Regions from separate parts of the Pseudomonas sp. GW821-FHT09D08 genome, predicted to be linked through region 2. Evidence: predicted binding sites of a transcription regulator. Region 2 holds the regulator's gene; the other holds the start of a gene.

Region 1 (5,237 bases), on a different contig from region 2:
CGGCACTCCTTTGCCAGCCATATGCTGGAATCGTCCCAGGACCTGCGCGCCGTGCAGGAACTGCTTGGCCATTCCGACATCAAGACCACGCAGATCTATACCCATCTGGACTTCCAGCACCTGGCAACGGTCTACGACAGCGCCCATCCACGGGCCAAACGCATCAAGGACGGCGACTCATGAGCATCAAGCTGATCACCTTCGACCTGGACGACACGCTCTGGGACAACGTACCCGTCATCATCAGCGCCGAAGCGTCGATGCGCGAATGGCTGGCCACCCATGCCGCCAAGGTGGGCGACCTGCCCCTGGAGCATTTCGCCAGCCTGCGCCAACAGGTGCTGCAACGGCATCCCGAACTCAAACACCGCATCAGTATCCTGCGCCATCGGGTGTTGATACATGCGTTTGAAGAGGCCGGTTATCCACAGCCTGAGGCCACGGAAATGGCCGATGTGTGTTTCGAAGCGTTCATTCACGCCCGCCATCAGCTCACGCCCTTCCCTGAGGCCGAGCCGATGCTGCAAGCGCTGCGCCAGCACTTTCTGCTGGGTGTGATCACCAATGGCAATGCCGATGTGCAGCGTGTTGGCCTGGCGGACTACTTTCACTTTGCGCTACGCGCTGAAGATATTGGCATCGCCAAGCCGGATGCGCGGCTGTTCCACGAAGCGCTGCAGCGCGGCGGTGTGGATGCCAGTGCGGCGGTGCATGTTGGCGACCACCCCGGGGATGACATTGCCGGGGCGCAGCAGGCGGGGCTGCGGGCGGTGTGGTTCAACCCGTCGGACAAGGTGTGGGAAGGGGATAAACTCCCGGACGCACAGATTCGCAGCCTGACGGAGTTGCCGGCGCTACTTCGTAGCTGGCAGTAATACGGGTGAGAAAAATGTGGGAGGGGGGGTGACTTGTAGCCGGTTATTACAGGCATGAAAAAACCCGCAGCGACGGCGGGCTTTTTCTTACAAGCAGGTGGCTGACCTTAGATAGGTCGGCTGCCGTACTTGTTATCCGGCTTCTTGGGCGGGTCTGCAACCACATTCGGCTCGACTTCGACCACTTTGCCGCCTTTGGCAAGAAACTCTTCCATCGCACGGGCCAGGGCATCGCGCTCTTTGTTCTTGGCCTCAACGCTCGGCAATTCGTCTACCGAAACAGCAGCCTTGGCTTTGCCTTTGGCAGCTGGAACAGGAGCGTCATCACCACCGTCGTCCTCAGCAACGTCTTCCGCCGCCGCTTCAAGACCTTCTTCGGTGTCGTCTTCGTCACCTACTTCGAGTTCGTCGTTTTCCAGATCATCGTCGCTCATGTTCTACCTCATGACTTGCGAAAAGCAGATTAGTTATAGCCCAGCTTCATCCTCTGTCGAGGTCACCGGGAAAAAATCAACATCCACCGGATAACCAGTGGCTTATGCCCCATCACCGTGCAGGGTGGCGAGGACTTTACGAGCACCGCCATGATCACGGTGCTCGCCCAGATAAACACCTTGCCAGGTCCCTATCGCCAAGCGGCCGGCCTTGACCGGCAAACTCAGCTGGCAGCCCAGGAGACTGGCCTTGAAGTGCGCCGGCAGATCATCCGGACCTTCGTCGTTGTGTTCGAACCCGGCGCGGCCTTGTGGCACCAGCGAGTTGAAAAAACGCTCGAAGTCACGACGAACCGCCGGATCGGCATTCTCGTTGACGGTCAACGAGGCCGAGGTGTGCTGCAGCCACAGGTGCAACAGGCCCACGCGGCAGGCCTTCAGTTCAGGCAAACCGGCAAGCAACTCGTCGGTCACCAGGTGAAAGCCCCGGGGCTTGGCCCGCAGGGTAATCAGGGTCTGTTGCCACATACAGTTCTCCGCCCATCGGCGCGCATTCTAGCGCGCTCTGGGAAAAAACAAAGTGCCGAATACGCCTACATGCCTGTAAGACATTCGCACGCTGGAAAGTGCATGACAAACTCTGCGCAAAAACCGGCACAGCTTGTTATGACTGACAAACGCCAGGCAAAAAAATGCCCGGCAAGCCGGGCATCTTTTTTTCGCGTACTTACAGGTTGTAGCCGCGTTCGTTGTGTTGCGCCAGGTCGAGGCCGACAGCCTCTTCCTCTTCGGTAACCCGCAGGCCCATGACCGCATCCAGCACCTTGAGGATGATGAAGGTGACGATGGCGGTATAGATCACGGTGAAGCCGACACCTTTGCACTGGACCCAGACTTGCGCGGCGATGTCAGTCACGGTGCCGAAGCCGCCCAATGCAGGGGCTGCAAACACACCGGTGAGGATCGCACCGACGATACCGCCGATACCGTGCACGCCGAATGCGTCCAGGGAGTCGTCGTAGCCCAGCTTGCGCTTGAGGCTGGTAGCGCAGAAGAAGCAGATAACACCGGCCACCAGGCCGATCACCAGGGCGCCCATCGGGCCAACAGTACCGGCGGCCGGTGTAACGGCGACCAGGCCAGCCACTACACCCGAGGCGATGCCCAGTGCGCTTGGCTTCCCATGAGTAATCCACTCGGCGAACATCCAGCCCAGGGCTGCAGCAGCGGTAGCAATCTGAGTCACCAGCATCGCCATGCCGGCGGTGCCGTTGGCCGCAGCCGCAGAGCCGGCGTTGAAGCCGAACCAGCCGACCCACAGCATGGCCGCACCCACCAGGGTGTAACCCAGGTTGTGAGGCGCCATTGGAGTGGTCGGGAAGCCTTTACGCTTGCCGAGCACGATGCACGCCACCAGGCCAGCGACACCGGCATTGATGTGCACCACGGTGCCACCGGCGAAGTCCAGCACGCCCCAGTCCCACAGCAGGCCACCGTTGCCGCTCCACACCATGTGGGCGATTGGCGCATAGACCAGAGTGAACCAGATAGCCATGAAGATCAGCATGGCGGAGAACTTCATGCGTTCGGCGAACGCACCGACGATCAGCGCCGGGGTGATGATGGCGAAGGTCATCTGGAAGGTGATGAACACGGCTTCCGGGAACAGCGCAGCCGGCCCGGTGATGCTGGCCGGGGTCACGCCCGCCAGGAACGCCTTGCCCATGCCGCCGAAGAAGGAGTTGAAGTTGACCACACCCTGTTCCATACCGGTGGTATCGAACGCGATGCTATAGCCGTAGACAACCCACAGGATGCTGATCAGGCCGGTGATGGCGAAGCACTGCATCATCACCGACAGAATATTTTTGGAGCGCACCATGCCGCCGTAGAACAGCGCCAGGCCTGGAATGGTCATGAACAGCACCAGCGCGGTGGATGTGAGCATCCAGGCGGTGTCACCGGAGTTGAGGACTGGAGCAGCCACTTCGTCTGCCGCCATAGCCAGGCTTGGCATTACGATGGACAACAGGGCTCCGAGCCCTGCGAATTTACGCAGAGTCATATTGTTTTCTCCTGGGGCGTTGGGGTTTGGCGGCTTAGATTGCGTCGGTATCGGTTTCGCCGGTACGGATGCGAATAGCCTGTTCCAGATTGACCACGAAGATCTTGCCGTCACCGATCTTGCCGGTGTTGGCGGCCTTGGTTATCGCCTCGATAACCCGGTCAAGATCCTTGTCGTCAATGGCGACATCAATCTTCACCTTCGGCAGGAAATCGACTACATATTCCGCGCCGCGATACAGCTCGGTGTGACCCTTCTGCCGACCGAAGCCCTTGACCTCAGTAACGGTAATGCCCTGCACGCCGATCTCGGACAACGACTCGCGTACATCGTCCAACTTGAACGGCTTGATGATGGCAGTGACTAGCTTCATGAAAACTCTCTCCCGAATTGGTGGACTTGCCCCAGGAAAACAAACCCGTCTCAAGTCTAAGCGCAGTGCCTGGCTTTGTAACGCATCGTCGCAAGGGCAGTTGCCATTGCGACGCCAGCGAACCACTGGTGACGAAACCTGTACCCCTGATCCGTCGGCGCACTGCATTCGTCACAGCGACTGCATCAGTGCATGGGTCATGATCGTCTAAGCAGAAACCTTGCCAGCTCCGTAAAAATCACTGAAATCAGTCCTTTGCTCACCTAGGCCCACCAACGGGGCCATCCGGCGCCTGCAATGCGCACGAAAACGGTGCATCACCGCCCGGCCTGATGCGCGAAAAGCGTGCGACCCAGGCCGTGAAAAAGACTATAGACGCTGCGTGATACACTGCCCGCCAACAGTTTTCCGGAATATTTCCCATGCTCGCGCCCAAAGACCTCCTCGACGCCCTGAGCGGCCACGCCTCTCGCCTGTTCAGCGGCGACACCCCGCTGCCCCGCAATGAAATCGAAAGCCAGTTCAAGGCCTTGCTGCAAAGCGGTTTCAGCAAGCTCGACCTGGTGAGCCGGGAAGAGTTTGATAGCCAGATGGTAGTTCTCGCCCGCACCCGTGCGCGGCTGGAGAGCCTGGAAGCGAAAGTGGCAGAGCTGGAAGCGCGGTTGACCCCTCCTGCCGAATAAATGCGCTCAGTGTGGGAGGGGGCTTGCTCCCGATGGCGGTGTGTCAGCCGGTATCAATGCTGACTGACCCCCGCTATCGGGAGCAAGCCCCTCCCACATTCGCTCTACCTTTTGCTCTGGATACGTTCTGTAAAACCTCCCCGCCTCGCTCTTCCCTACCTCGTCTACCCTTGAAAAACCGCAGGAAGCGGCCTCCCCTTTCAAGGAACGAGCATGTCCCTCGCCATCGTCCACAGCCGCGCCCAGATCGGCGTCGAAGCCCCTGCCGTCACCGTTGAAGTGCATATGGCCAATGGTCTGCCGTCCCTGACGCTGGTGGGCCTGCCCGAAACCGCGGTCAAGGAAAGCAAGGACCGGGTGCGCAGTGCCATTCTCAACTCTGCGCTGCAATACCCCGCTCGCCGGATCACCCTCAATCTCGCGCCCGCCGACCTGCCCAAGGACGGCGGGCGTTTTGACCTGGCGATTGCCCTGGGGATCCTGGCGGCCAGTGTGCAGGTGCCGGCGTTGACGCTCGATGACGTGGAATGCCTGGGGGAGTTGGCGCTGTCCGGCGAGGTGCGGGCGGTAAAAGGCGTGTTGCCGGCCGCGCTGGCGGCGCGCAAGGCCGGGCGCACCGTGATAGTGCCGCGAGCGAATGCCGAAGAGGCGTGCCTGGCGTCGGGGTTGAAGGTGATTGCGGTGGACCACCTGTTGCAAGTGGTGGCGCACCTGAATGGACATGTGCCGATCGAGCCTTACACGTCCGATGGCCTGCTGTACTTGAACAAGCCCTATCCGGACCTGAGTGAAGTCCAGGGCCAGCTC
Region 2 (5,237 bases):
CGCCGTCGATCGCGTCGAAATCGATAGGTGCGTCCAGGTGCAGCAGGGCGCTGACAGGTGTCTCGCAGCCTTTGAGGCGGCAGTGGGGAATGGCGATGCCGTTGCCAAAACCGGTGGAGCCGAGTTTTTCACGGGCAATCAGAGCCTCAAAGACATCTTGCATCTCCAGCTCAGGCACTTGGCTGCTGATCAGGTTGGCAATTTGTTCGATGGCTTTCTTCTTGCTGCCGCCCGGCACGTTCACGAGGGAACGGCCGGGGGTCAGGATGGTTTCAAGTCGGATCATGGGGGGAGAGTTAACGACCTGTGCCCTGAAGCAGGCTCAGATTCTTTTCCTTATGCTTTTTGAGTTGGCGGTCAAGCTTGTCTGTGAGCAAGTCGATTGATGCATACATGTCTTCATGTTCGGCATTGGCGACCACTTCTCCACCGGGTATCTGAAGAGTCGCTTCGATTTTCTGCTGAAGCTTGTCGACCTTCATGATGACCTGCACGTTGGTGATCTTGTCGAAATGACCCTCAAGCTTCCTCAGCTTCTGCTCGACGTAGTCGCGTAGTGGAGGGGTGACTTCTACATGGTGTCCACTGATGTTGACTTGCATACAGCTTCTCCTTCGTTGCCAGTGCATAAAGCGGCGGGTAGGAATACCCGCCACTGGAACGCTGTGGCCCGCCCGTCACATCAAACGCTTACGTTCGCTGGAAGGCGCGATCCCTAGGGACTCGCGGTACTTGGCGACGGTTCGACGGGCGACCTGAATGCCTTGTGCCTCCAGTAAACCAGCGATCTTGCTGTCACTCAACGGCTTTTTCTGATTTTCCGCAGCAACCAGTTTTTTGATGATTGCGCGGATCGCCGTGGACGAGCATTCGCCGCCTTCGGATGTGCTGACATGGCTGGAGAAAAAGTATTTCAGCTCATATATGCCCCGTGGGGTATGCATGAATTTTTGTGTGGTCACCCGGGAAATCGTCGATTCGTGCATGCCCACCGCTTCTGCGATGTCGTGCAGGACCAGCGGTTTCATCGCCTCGTCACCATATTCCAGGAAGCCGCGCTGATGCTCGACGATCTGGGTGGCCACTTTCATCAGGGTTTCGTTGCGGCTTTGCAGGCTTTTGATGAACCAACGCGCTTCCTGCAACTGGTTGCGCATGAAGGTGTTATCGGCACTGGTATCGGCACGGCGCACAAAACCGGCATATTGCGGGTTGACCCGCAGGCGCGGCACCGATTCCTGGTTCAGTTCCACCAACCAGCGCTCGTTGTCCTTGCGCACGATCACGTCGGGAACGACGTATTCGGCTTCACTGGACTCGATCTGCGAGCCTGGACGCGGGTTGAGGCTTTGCACCAGCTCGATGACCTGGCGCAGGTCGTCTTCCTTGAGCTTCATGCGCCGCATCAACTGGCTATAGTCGCGGCTGCCCAGCAGGTCGATGTAGTCGGTGACCAGGCGCTGAGCCTCTGCGAGCCATGGGGTCTTGGCGGGCAGCTGGCGCAGTTGCAGCAGCAGGCATTCGCTCAGGGTGCGGGCACCGATGCCGGCGGGCTCGAATTGTTGGATGCGGTGCAGGACCGCTTCGATTTCGTCCAGCTCGATGTCCAGTTCCGGGTCGAAGGCCTCGAGAATCTCTTCGAGCGTCTCGTCCAGGTAACCCTGGTTATTGATGCAGTCGATCAGGGTCACGGCGATCAGGCGATCGGTGTCCGACATCGGCGCGAGGTTCAGTTGCCACAGCAGATGGCTCTGCAGGCTCTCGCCGGCGGAAGTACGGGTGGTGAAGTCCCACTCGTCATCGTCATTGCTGGGCAGGCTGCTGGCGCTGGTCTGGTAGACGTCCTCCCAGGCGGTGTCCACCGGGAGTTCGTTGGGAATGCGTTCGTTCCAATCGCCTTCCTCAAGGTTATCCACCGTGGGGGCGGATTCCTGGTAGGAGGGTTCCTGTACGTCGGAATTGGGTTTTTGCTCGATGTTGTCGGCCAATGGGTCTGCATTATCGAAGTCGTCGCCTTCTTCCTGGCGTTCGAGCATCGGATTGGACTCCAGGGCCTCCTGGATTTCCTGTTGCAGGTCCAGGGTCGACAATTGGAGCAGGCGGATGGCCTGTTGCAGCTGCGGTGTCATCGTCAGCTGCTGGCCCATTCTCAGGACTAGCGATGGTTTCATGGCAGGGGCTTAACACCTTATTCGCCGGCGCAATGCGCCATCCACGACAGGGCGCGTGAGCGCCAAACATAAGCAAATTATATGCCTGATATCGGGGGCTTTGCCTAGAGCGCGGTAACAATAAAAATCCGGAGGTTTTCATTGACTCCCGCGCATCGGGCAAACGACCTGCCACCGCCTTGTTGTTGCAGGCGGCCTTACAGGCGGAACTCGTGACCCAGGTACACTTCCTTGACCAGTTCGTTGGCCAGGATGGTGGCAGAGTCGCCTTCGGCGATCAGCTGGCCATCGTTGACGATATACGCGGTTTCGCAGATATCGAGGGTCTCACGCACATTGTGGTCAGTGATCAGTACACCGATGCCCTTGGCCTTGAGGTGGTGGATGATCTGCTTGATGTCGCCGACCGAGATAGGGTCGACGCCGGCAAACGGTTCGTCCAGCAGGATGAACTTGGGGGCAGTGGCCAGGGCGCGGGCGATTTCCACGCGACGACGCTCACCACCGGACAGGCTCATGCCAAGGTTGTCGCGAATGTGGTTGATGTGGAATTCCTGCAGCAGGCTTTCCAGTTCTTTGCGGCGGCCGTCACGGTCGAGTTCCTTGCGGGTTTCAAGGATGGCCATGATGTTGTCGGATACTGACAGCTTGCGGAAGATCGACGCTTCCTGCGGAAGATAGCCAATACCGGCACGGGCGCGGCCGTGCATTGGCTGGTGGCTCACATCCAGGTCGTCGATCAGTACGCGACCTTGGTCCGCCTGGACCAGGCCGACGATCATGTAGAAGCAGGTGGTCTTGCCGGCGCCGTTAGGGCCAAGCAAGCCGACGATCTGGCCGCTGTCGATCGACAGGCTGACGTCGCGCACGACCTGACGGCTTTTATAGGCCTTGGCCAGATGCTGGGCTTTCAGGGTTGCCATTACTCGGCCTTCTTCTTCGGCTGGATAACCATGTCGATGCGTGGGCGTGGCGCGGTGACCTTGCTGCCATTGGCACGACCGGCGTTGGCGATCTGCTTCACGGTGTCATAGGTGATCTTCTCGCCTTCCGTGGAGTTGCCATCGGGGCTGAGTACCTTGGCTTGGTCGATCAGCACGATGCGATTCTGCTGGGCGTGATACTGGATGGTCTTGCCGTAGCCCTTCATCGGGCCGGTGTCGGTAGCCGACTGCTTCTGTTCGAAGTAAGCCAGGTTGCCCACCGAAGTCACTACGTCGATATCGCCCGCCTGGGTGCGCGTCAGTGTCACCGTGTTGCCGGTGATCTTCATCGAACCCTGGGTGATGATCACGCCGCCGGTATAGGTGGCGACGCCTTGCTTGTCATCCAGCTGCGCATCGTCAGCCGAGATGTGGATCGGTTGCTGGCTATCGTTCGGCAGAGCCCAGGCGCTCACGCTTCCCAGTGCTGCGCCCAGACCGAGCAAAATAGGGAGAGTTTTAACGAGCCTCATACTGTCCTCTTACGTTCGATAGCAGGTGTATCCTGCTTTCTTTCAAATACGCTTTCATTCCCTTGCCAGTCGATACACCGCCAGCGCCGTCGATTCTAACGTCTTGCTCGGTCTGCGCATATTGCTTCTGTGGGAATACGGTCATGCGACTGCTGGTAATCACGGTGTCACGGTTTTTGGCGTCAGTGCGCGCAACGCGTACCGAGTCAATCAGTTCTACCTCGGTGCCGTCCGGGTTCACCTCGCCACGCTTGCTCGTGACATGCCATGGGAACTCGGTGCCGCGATACAGGTTCAGGTCCGGGTTGGTCAGCAGGGTGACTTCGGTGGCCTTCAAATGCTCGACTTTGTCCGAGGTCATCTCGTACTGCACCTTGCCGTCGGGCAGGAACTGCACGCTGTAGGCATTGGTTGCGTAATAGTCGATAGCCCCTTCGTCAACCTGCGCAACAGGCTGGTCGAGGAAGCGCCCCGGGCTGATATTCCAGTAGCCCACCGCCAGAAACAGCGCGGCAATGACCCCGAATAGCAGGAAGTTGCGAATCTTTTTACTCAGCATAAAACGCTCTATAGGTAGGCGGCGTGGGCCGCTTCAAGACTGCCCTGGGCTCGCAGGATCAGTTCACAGAACTCGCGGGCGGCACCTTCGCCGCCACGGGCGGTGGTGACGCCATGGGCGTGCTCGCGAACAAACGTCGCCGCATTGGCGACGGCCATGCCCAGGCCCACTCGGCGAATGACCGGCAAGTCGGGCAGATCATCGCCCAGATAGGCAACCTGCTCATAGCTTAGGTTGAGTTGGCCAAGAAGCTCGTCCAGAACCACCAGTTTATCCTCGCGGCCCTGATACAGGTGAGGAATACCGAGGTTTTGTGCGCGGCGTTCCACAACGGGGGTTTTTCTGCCGCTGATAATCGCCGTTTGCACGCCCGAAGCCATCAGCATCTTGATGCCCTGGCCGTCGAGGGTATTGAACGTCTTGAATTCGCTGCCATCTTCGAGAAAGTACAGGCGGCCATCGGTCAGCACGCCATCAACGTCGAAAATCGCCAGTTTGATCTGTTTACCGCGTTGCAACAGGTCGCTGGTCATTTACATCACTCCCGCACGCAGCAAGTCGTGCATGTTCAGGGCGCCCACCGGGTGGTCGTCGCTATCGACCACCACCAGCGCGCCGATTTTGTGGTCTTCCATGATCTTCAATGCTTCGGCTGCCAGCATTTCAGGGCGTGCAGTCTTGCCATGGGGGGTCATCACGGCGTCGATGGTCGCGGTGCGGATATCGATGGTGCGGTCCAGGGTGCGACGCAGGTCACCGTCAGTGAATACCCCGGCCAGGCGCCCGTCGGCTTCCAGGATCACGGTCATGCCCAGGCCCTTGCGGGTCATTTCCATCAGCGCGTCCTTCAGCAGGGTGCCGCGTTGGACGTGGGGCAATTCCTCGCCTGAATGCATGACGTTTTCCACTTTCAGCAGCAGGCGGCGGCCCAGGGCGCCACCCGGGTGGGAAAATGCGAAGTCTTCAGCGGTGAATCCACGGGCTTCCAGCAGCGCCACGGCCAGGGCGTCGCCCATGACCAGGGCGGCGGTGGTGGAGGAGGTCGGCGCCA

The links. The regulator sigma-54, encoded in region 2, starts transcription at its own class of promoters, with help from an activator protein. The targets are predictions, from matches to a motif close to ANTGGCATNNANNTTGCTNT.
Region 1: the regulator sigma-54 is predicted to act here: its motif matches at 3,956-3,975, upstream of glnK (P-II family nitrogen regulator).

What each region holds. Positions count from the first base shown of each region.
Region 1 is NZ_JBWKOX010000004.1:342,956-348,192, reverse strand. Features, by position in the region: gene xerC (tyrosine recombinase XerC) at 1-183, shown strand, start outside; gene AC07OP_RS10575 (HAD family hydrolase) at 180-875, shown strand; gene sutA (dormancy-specific transcriptional regulator SutA) at 983-1,309, opposite strand; gene AC07OP_RS10565 (secondary thiamine-phosphate synthase enzyme YjbQ) at 1,412-1,837, opposite strand; gene AC07OP_RS10560 (ammonium transporter) at 2,037-3,374, opposite strand; gene glnK (P-II family nitrogen regulator) at 3,409-3,747, opposite strand; gene AC07OP_RS10550 (accessory factor UbiK family protein) at 4,170-4,430, shown strand; partial or broken gene AC07OP_RS10545 (magnesium chelatase domain-containing protein) at 4,644-5,237, shown strand, end outside.
Region 2 is NZ_JBWKOX010000002.1:436,023-441,259, reverse strand. Features, by position in the region: gene ptsN (PTS IIA-like nitrogen regulatory protein PtsN) at 1-286, opposite strand, end outside; gene hpf (ribosome hibernation-promoting factor, HPF/YfiA family) at 297-602, opposite strand; gene AC07OP_RS05010 (RNA polymerase factor sigma-54) at 678-2,171, opposite strand; gene lptB (LPS export ABC transporter ATP-binding protein) at 2,369-3,094, opposite strand; gene lptA (lipopolysaccharide transport periplasmic protein LptA) at 3,094-3,627, opposite strand; gene lptC (LPS export ABC transporter periplasmic protein LptC) at 3,614-4,186, opposite strand; gene AC07OP_RS04990 (KdsC family phosphatase) at 4,195-4,719, opposite strand; gene AC07OP_RS04985 (KpsF/GutQ family sugar-phosphate isomerase) at 4,720-5,237, opposite strand, start outside.